Regions from separate parts of the Sporosarcina sp. Y352 genome, predicted to be linked through region 2. Evidence: riboswitches for the same ligand, from Rfam matches in the RefSeq annotation. Region 2 holds a riboswitch; the other holds the start of a gene.
The links. A riboswitch is a leader RNA that binds a small molecule or an ion and turns the genes downstream of it on or off. The one in region 2 is predicted to bind cyclic di-GMP.
Positions count from the first base shown of each region.

Region 1: another riboswitch for cyclic di-GMP. It lies ahead of AC1TO6_RS14835 (LuxR C-terminal-related transcriptional regulator); the one in region 2 lies ahead of AC1TO6_RS05580 (GGDEF domain-containing protein).

Region 1 covers NZ_JBXCJE010000009.1:35,240-38,714, reverse strand. The annotation lists gene AC1TO6_RS14845 (hypothetical protein) at 1-595, opposite strand, end outside; gene AC1TO6_RS14840 (TasA family protein) at 755-1,357, opposite strand; cyclic di-GMP riboswitch class II at 1,994-2,075, shown strand; gene AC1TO6_RS14835 (LuxR C-terminal-related transcriptional regulator) at 2,132-2,785, shown strand; gene AC1TO6_RS14830 (hypothetical protein) at 3,177-3,475, opposite strand, start outside.
Region 2 covers NZ_JBXCJE010000003.1:6,294-10,911, forward strand. The annotation lists gene AC1TO6_RS05565 (extracellular catalytic domain type 1 short-chain-length polyhydroxyalkanoate depolymerase) at 1-689, shown strand, start outside; partial or broken gene AC1TO6_RS05570 (IS5/IS1182 family transposase) at 792-1,112, opposite strand; gene AC1TO6_RS05575 (hypothetical protein) at 1,269-1,973, opposite strand; gene AC1TO6_RS05580 (GGDEF domain-containing protein) at 2,747-3,592, opposite strand; cyclic di-GMP riboswitch class I at 3,610-3,693, opposite strand; gene AC1TO6_RS05585 (L,D-transpeptidase) at 4,148-4,483, shown strand.

The DNA.
Region 1 (3,475 bases), on a different contig from region 2:
CGCCTTTCTGCTGTTCAACGTTATTTACAGGAGTTTCCTGCTCCACCACTGTGTCAGCATCTGAATCCGCTTTATTTTCGTTTTCTTTCTCCACTTTCATATCTTCATCTTCTGTGATGGTATCCTTTTCAATTTCTTTCTTAGGTTCATCCTCTTTATTCTTGCAGTCGACCTTGGTTATCTCGCTTGATACAGCATCTTGTTCGTTTTCTCCCAAAGAATTATGATCTTCGCCCTTGCAGTTGACATCGCTTGATTCGTCTTCTACCTTAGGCTCCTCATCGTTATTCTCGCAGTCAACCCTGATTTCCTCGATCGATACCGTATCTTTACCATTTTCCTCCTTCGGCTTGTCATCATTTTGCTCGGGGTCAATCATAATTTCCTCGCCGCATTCATTAAGAACTACCGGAACTTCCCATACACCAGCAGTGATTGTCTGGGAGACTTCTGACTGACTACTAAGAAATGCGGACGTGTCAGACGACATATAACTAGTGCCAAAAATGGTTACATAACATATGAGTGCTATTTTTGAGACTAATAAAAGACTTAGATTCTTTTCCTTGAATGTTGACATTCGCTTGATTCCCAAACCTATCCCGCCTTTCATAGTAATATCGCTAGAACTATCTTAAATATATTTCTCAACATATAAAAAAGTTATATATAGAGAAATATATATAAGGAATAGCACCGGCAATCTGATGAAATAAAATGAAGGAGGAGAAGTGCTCTCCTCCCGGGATATATGTTATCTCAATGTTCCAGCTGTCTGCTTTGCGTCAAACGTCCAGTCAAGCTTTAGAGAATCTCCTTGGAAAACATTTTGATCCTGACCATTGTCAATAAATTCGAACATAACTGTAAGCGTATCGGATGAATTCGCCCTTAGTCCATCATTTTCTCCGCCAAGCCTCCATCCCAACAGATTTCTATCAGTAACATCTGTTGAACTTAGGTTCTTTAAAGTAGTTTCATAAAGAACCTCAGACCTTTTGTCATTATTGACAAGGAACTTAACCTGAATATGTTCACCAAAGTCTGCGCCAGCATTATTACCATTCGCATCAGTGACTGCATAAGCGGATGTCAACAATACCTTGGCTACGTCTAGGCTGCCGGTGTTATTAAGTTTAAATGTACGTAGCATATGATCCCCTGGTTTTAGATTGCCCACATCAATAATTGCAAAGTCTTTATCATTACCTGCAACATTAATATCCAATGTACCTGCTGCAAAACTGCTCTTATTTACTTCCACATCATTGAAATAAGCAAATGTTCCTCCACCGATCATACTTACAGCCAATGCTCCAGTTGCGATACCCATTGCTAGCTTCTTTTTAATAGTCATTTTAGTTTCCTCCATTTTTTTGTATTTTTTTACCTATATTGAATGCTTGTACTATGTTCTTTTCTGCGTCTTGGAAGAGTCTACTCTTATCTTCGTTGTTAGGCATGAGTTTTCTTTTACTTTTGATAAAGCAACCTTGATTGCACGCAACATTTTCATAGTTCGACAGCTATTGACAAATTCCATTTACTACATTTCTACATAGACGTTTTTGACTGAATCGCTCTTTACAATCTTCGCCCCTCAACTTGCAAGAAGCGGTTAAAGAAGTACAATGCAATTTTTTCAATAAATCTTCCTTTTCAGATTTACGTGTCTCCTAAGCCGGTCATCTCCTCCTTTAGACTTTAGTGTCTGCGAAAGTGGAACTACGTTCAGTATAAACAGAATATTGTGATTCTTCTCCCCCCAAATGGGTGATTTTTTCTGCATACTAGCATTCTACTTTTTAATAATTTCTATGTCATACTTTTGTACCATTCAATTTAGCGCTCAATTTGATAGAATATTCTTACTAGTTCTCCATAGTACCTATGTGTTATGATTCGACCAAACAACAAGTAAGAAAGTGCTCACCGACCCTGGATAACCGACATAGAATTCAATAAAACGCGTTTACTACTAATGGGAACTGTTCTTAATTGGGAGACTAAGAAGTACATCCTTATCTGGGCACCTTGGATGTATGGAGTCAGTGGTGCAACCGGCCTCATTTCAGTTGAACGTCTTTAATGAAATGTGCTCTTTAATCTATGGGAGGAGGCTATACTTTTGATGAAAATTGTATTGGTGTACGATCAAACAATCATTCGTAAAGGGTTAATCTCGATTCTATCACTGCAGGATACAATGGAGGTAACTGGGGAAGCTAGCAACAAGCAAGAAGCACTTATTCTGATTCAGAGAGAAAAACCAGATTTGACTATTATTGATTTTCAATTAGGAAAAGAGTGTGGATTAGAAGTGATTACCGAAGCAAGACAAGTAGGTTGCACCTGCAAGTTCGCCATCCTTACTTATTCGATAGAATTGTTGTCTTTCGAACGCGCAAAGGAAACGGATGTGGACGCCTATATATCGCTTGAATCACATCCAGATGAGCTCATTTATGCAATTCAAATGGTTCATAGGGGAAGGAAGTATTACGACCCGGATATCATAGATCTGCTGATGCAGTCACAGAAGAAACCACGAATGGATAACAGCCTCGTGAGTCTCCTTACCTCTAAAGAGAGAGAGGTATTGCAAAAAATCGGAATTGGATTTTCGAATAGACAAATAGCCCAGAGTCTATACATCTCGGAAAACACAGTAAAAAAACATGTCAGCCAAGTCTTATCAAAATTGGACCTTTGTGATCGTACACAGGCCGCGCTCTATGCGAACGAAACAGGATTTGTGCAATATAAGCATGAAGTGCCGGTTTAGAATTGGGTGTCTGGTTCCAAAACGATTTAGATTATACCGGAATAGGACAAGTCCCTTTGTGTCATTCGTGGCGTAGGGGGATTTTTTTGTTTTCGTTATTTGTTATCCGTGAAGTTTGATTGTGATATAGTCTTTTAATTCTTGTTATGTGTTTACTACCACGCTTCTTTTTCTTCAAAGTTAGTGAGGTGGATTCGGGTGATGCGCGAGAGAGTTTGAGCGGTCGCATGGAGGATTCGAGCGGTGCTCGCGAGACTTCGGGCGGTTGGTTCGAGCGGGATGTCTAAGTTAATAGAGAATGTCTCCACGAAAAATGAAAAAGCTGCCTAGGCATGAAACATCATGCACGGGAAGCTTTTCGAATGTTTTTCTGTATTCATCTAAGTGTTTATTACGCCATCTTCATCCTTCTATAATGCCTGATGATCATCAACACAGTCCCCCCTGCCACAAGTGCAGTACCAAATAATATCATTTTAAATATATTTGTCGATGTGGCAGGCAAGCTGACCCCGGCTAATGATGAACCGCCGCTATCAATTTGCCCTAGTACCATAGCTTGAACTGCCGGGGTATCTTTTCCTTCTGCCGTAAAAGAGAAAGCAAATGCTGACTGAAGTCCCTGAAAATCATTTCCAAGGTGCTCGGGAAAACGAATAGTAATATCCAGATTCTCCTCGCTGCCACTGG
Region 2 (4,618 bases):
TTCTTGGTGTTACGTATCCAGATGTCTTTAACGGTATCGGAATTTGTTCGGGACTAGCCTATGATGCTGCCAATGTATATTTTCTAACCGACCCGATGGCTAAGGAAGCTAAGAATAGTATGGAGAAAGGCGTGTTTGACCCATATGCATGCGGAAACAGTGCATTTCAAGAGATGGGAGAGTATAAGAAAAAAATAGGGGTGATTGTTTTCCATGGAATCTGTGATACAACGGTCCACCCCATTAACGGCCAGCAGGTTATCACCCAATGGGCTCAAACCAATTTTCTCGTTGAAGAAGGTATAGGCCTTGCTGATGTTACCCCTGCCCTGGTCAAATCAGATATTATAAATGGATATAGCTATACCAAGCATGTATATATTGATGGGGACGGTGGGCCATTATCGGAACTTTGGATGATTGATAAAATGGGGCATGCCTGGTCTGGTGGAAGCCCGAATGGTTCTTACACCGATCCCTCGGGTCCAAATGCAACAGAAATTATATGGAGTTTTTTCAGTAATCATCAACAACAGCCGGATGAAAAACTGATTGAGACTTCGGCCAAAAATTCAATCTCGGCACCAGTTGTGCTACCATTCAATCCACAGGACGAATCACCAAAGAAGAACTTTTTTAGCATCCTACTTTCAAAACTTATAAAAAGAAAATATAAAACAAAAAATTAAAGAACCGTACCAATCAATCAAGGTTGACGAATTTTTTATTTGAGCCATATGGGAGTTCATTTGGATCAAACTTTTTTATTCAATGTCATATTCTATTCCCCGGCACGAGGCACAAATAGAAGGAGTTGTAGCATACTGGCGGTATCCTTCCTTCGTGATTGTTCGATACATTAGGTCCTGTCCTTCAAGACAGAGATAGCAGTCGAAATGCTCGTCATAAACATACTCATATTTTCTGAAGAATCCCTCCTTTGTCATTGGTCGTTTGTATGGAAGTGCTGGAAGAACTTGATTCTCTAAAAGGTAGTTCGCAATGATTGATGTCTTGTAGGCTGCACATCAGTGGCAACGACTACAGGACGTCCCACCCTAGTCGATGATTTTCTGGACTAGCTGCTCAAACACCTGACTGTCGTGAACATTTCATCTTCATTCGATATCGCAATCCAAAGTAAAGGGTGTTTCCTAAATGACTAATCTTTGGATAGATAAAATAATTCTGTTTTAACTCGGCGTCCTTCTTATCACCGGTATTCAGAGTATCGAATCACAAGCTAATTCTATATTCCTCCTATACTTTTACTTCGCTAACAAACTCAGCAGATTCATCCAATAAATAAAACAGCTTTTACGGTCTTCATTATCATCCCGTAAATCCACATCTACAGCCACCCTAACCTTGAGAGTTTTGGCAGTTACCTTTAGTGGTTGTAAATGTCTAATTGATTCCTTAATAATGATTAGATGCTCATTGAAATGTTTACCGCTCCACTTTAAATATATGAGCAAATCATTTACATCTCCACGCAATACATATACATAGATTGGCCAGCCTTGAAATTGGATCACCCCACTGAATGGTTCTAGTGTTGGCAAAATTTTAGATTCCGGAAAATGTTGAAACAATTGAAAAAACAGAAGTCGTTTTAAAACATCCTCCGCTTTGTATCCAACCCAATAATTACTTTCGTAACAGTCATTCAACCCAGCAACGACTGCCCCGCTTATTCCGAGTGTGTAAATTGGTATGACCTGCTTGTTTCGATGAATTTCATGACGAACGATTTTCTTCTCTGAAACCATACGTTTTAATCGTTTCTTATCCAAAGAAAATAACCGGGAGAGTTGTGTTCCCCCGATTAATCCCACTGCCGCTAGTGCCTCTAATGCTTTTCGTTCTTTCGGTGATTCTCCGTTTACATAGTTTGAGCGCTTTATATTCGATGGGATACGTGTCCAGTGTAGCGACCAATCGTGTGATAAAGAATACGGACTAAGTGTCATTGTTATTTCCTCCTCTGATAAAAATTAAAAAGAACCGCTATGTATGCAAAAAACATACATAGCAGTTCTATCTTCCCTTAACACCTTTACACAATTAATTCTCTATTGAAAAAGACAATAACAATTGTACATAGAGATATGACTGTAAAAAAACCAAGTGCAATAATCTGCCTATTTCTATTTTCATTCAAGTTACTTCTTTCTTTAAAAACAATAATTAGTGCTGCTATTACTGAGATAATGAAGAACAATAAATTACTAAGCAGTCCTGTAAATAACATAGTTAAAATAATGACACTATAGAATATAGCTAGAATCCAATAGATAAAATCAATCCCCCTAGCAGTAACTTAAGAAGCCAGCAACTTATCAAATATAGCTCCTATATTAAGATACGTCCAAGACTAATGAGAAGTTTCATTTATTGGTAATAAACTGCTTTGCATTAGGTCACACGGAGAAATTGAAACTGATTTAATCGATGGTCAAAATATTAAATTCCAATCAAACCATCTAACGATGATATTCTTAATTATAAGTTTCAAGTTACTCTTAATCGAAGAGCTTGCACTGTGGCATCATTGTATGAAGTGATGTTCCCACGTTCTTACCCGATCAGTGCAATGCACAGTTGAAAAATAATTATTACCTATCGCTAGACTTGGGGCTGTTCACCCACCTCCATTACAGAGGTTTCACACTCGTTAGTGAAAAAAAAGAGTATTCATTTAAATTAGTAAGCTCCTATAAAATAACTAGTAGCAAAAGTCCTATCAATTAATAATTGCTATCTGATTTCTACCACCTTCTTTTGCTTTATATAAAGCATTGTCTGCCTTTTCAATAAACTCCTCCGCGGTATCCCCATTGTAAAAAGATACTCCAATGCTGATTGTAAAATGAATACGTTCATTTTTATAAATGAACTCTGATTTCTCAACAGCCTCACGTATACGTTCTGATATTATTAGCCCTTCAGCAACTTCGGTGTTTGGTAGAATAACTGCAAATTCTTCTCCGCCAAAACGAACGAAGACATCAAAGTTTCTTACGTTATTGCTAATAATACTTGAAGTATGCCTAAGAGCTTCATCCCCACATTGATGACCATAATTATCATTAACTTCTTTGAAATGGTCTATGTCTAACATCATAAAAACTAAAGAACTGTTCGTCCTTTTATAAATAGGAATAGATTTTTCCATAAAAAGCTCTAAATATCTTCGATTATAAATACCAGTTAATGAATCTGTAATGGTAAGCTCTTCTACTTTTAGAAATAATTTATAAGACTTGTTTACGAAGTATCCAATAGCTAGAGTAATAGACCAATTAATGAGCGAACCTAAAATAAGTGCATTGATTTCGCTATTATCAGGGTTAATTTTCTGACCAAACTCTGTTATGTACTTCAAAAAGCTATAAAAGACTCCGGACCCTATAATTACTTTCCATTTAGGATACATATTCATAATCATAATAATCGGAATCAGAGAGAGTGACCATATAAATGGATAATGGCTTCTCGCATACTCACTTATAGTCGTATCAATAAGAACTAGGGCAACCGTAAATAAAAAAATAATAATTAATGAGTATTTAAAACGTTTTTCTTTCAATTACCTTCCTTACCCCTTTCGGTAACCCAGCCGTCATAGCTTAATGCTTTAGACCTGTGGTTTTGCGTCATTACCTTTCGATAACTTTGCCTTTTTCAATAGAGTTGCTAAGTATATAAGTATACAACAGTTAGATACTTCCAATGTTAACTAAATTACCTGATTTTCATCTGTGTCCAGTGTCTCTTAATGAACTAAAGCTGCTAGTTAGCTGAAGATGTTGTTATTACTTTATTGTAATTTAAATTCCTATATTTGTAACCCAGCATCTTTATAGTTATTTCATTCTTCACTCAATTATGACATCAGTTATGAAACGTGTTCTGATGGATAACAACAAAGTAACTTTATTTGGTCTCTAAAGCAATAAAGTTGAAGAAGCCTTATACAACTACACTCAATAGGGTAAGAAATTTATCTTTCACGGCGTATAATAGTTAAACTGTTCATTAAGCATTTTGGCTTTCTATCCTCATTAACTGTTCTATTAATTTCTGTTAATTCACAAATTCCTAGGCTAATTCATACATTAGTCAAAGAACGGAGTTGATTTTCATGGTGATATGGATTGACGTGTCTACTTCACAACATCAATTAAAACTTTTTGATAGAAACAGGCTTATAAAAGCTTACCCAATTGGAGTTGGAAAAATATTGTCACCGACACCTTCTGGGACATACACGATCATCAATAAACAACGTAATCCCGGAGGTCCATTTGGAGTGCTTTGGATGGGATTATCAAAGCCTCATTACGGTATACACGGCACAAGTAGCCCAGCTTCAATCGGTAAGAATGTCTCACGTGGATGTATTAGAATGTTTAATAATGATGTTCTAGAATTATCATCTAGAGTTCCAATAGGTACAAGGGTTGTCATTCATAAATGACTCTGTTATCCTCGTATCCTTTACTGCATAGTTTGTGTATACTGCCAAATACCCCCACGTTTATCAATCGCCAGGTTCGACAATACTGCTGCTACACCATTAAGGTGACTGTGTCTAAGGCCGCGGAATTGCAAT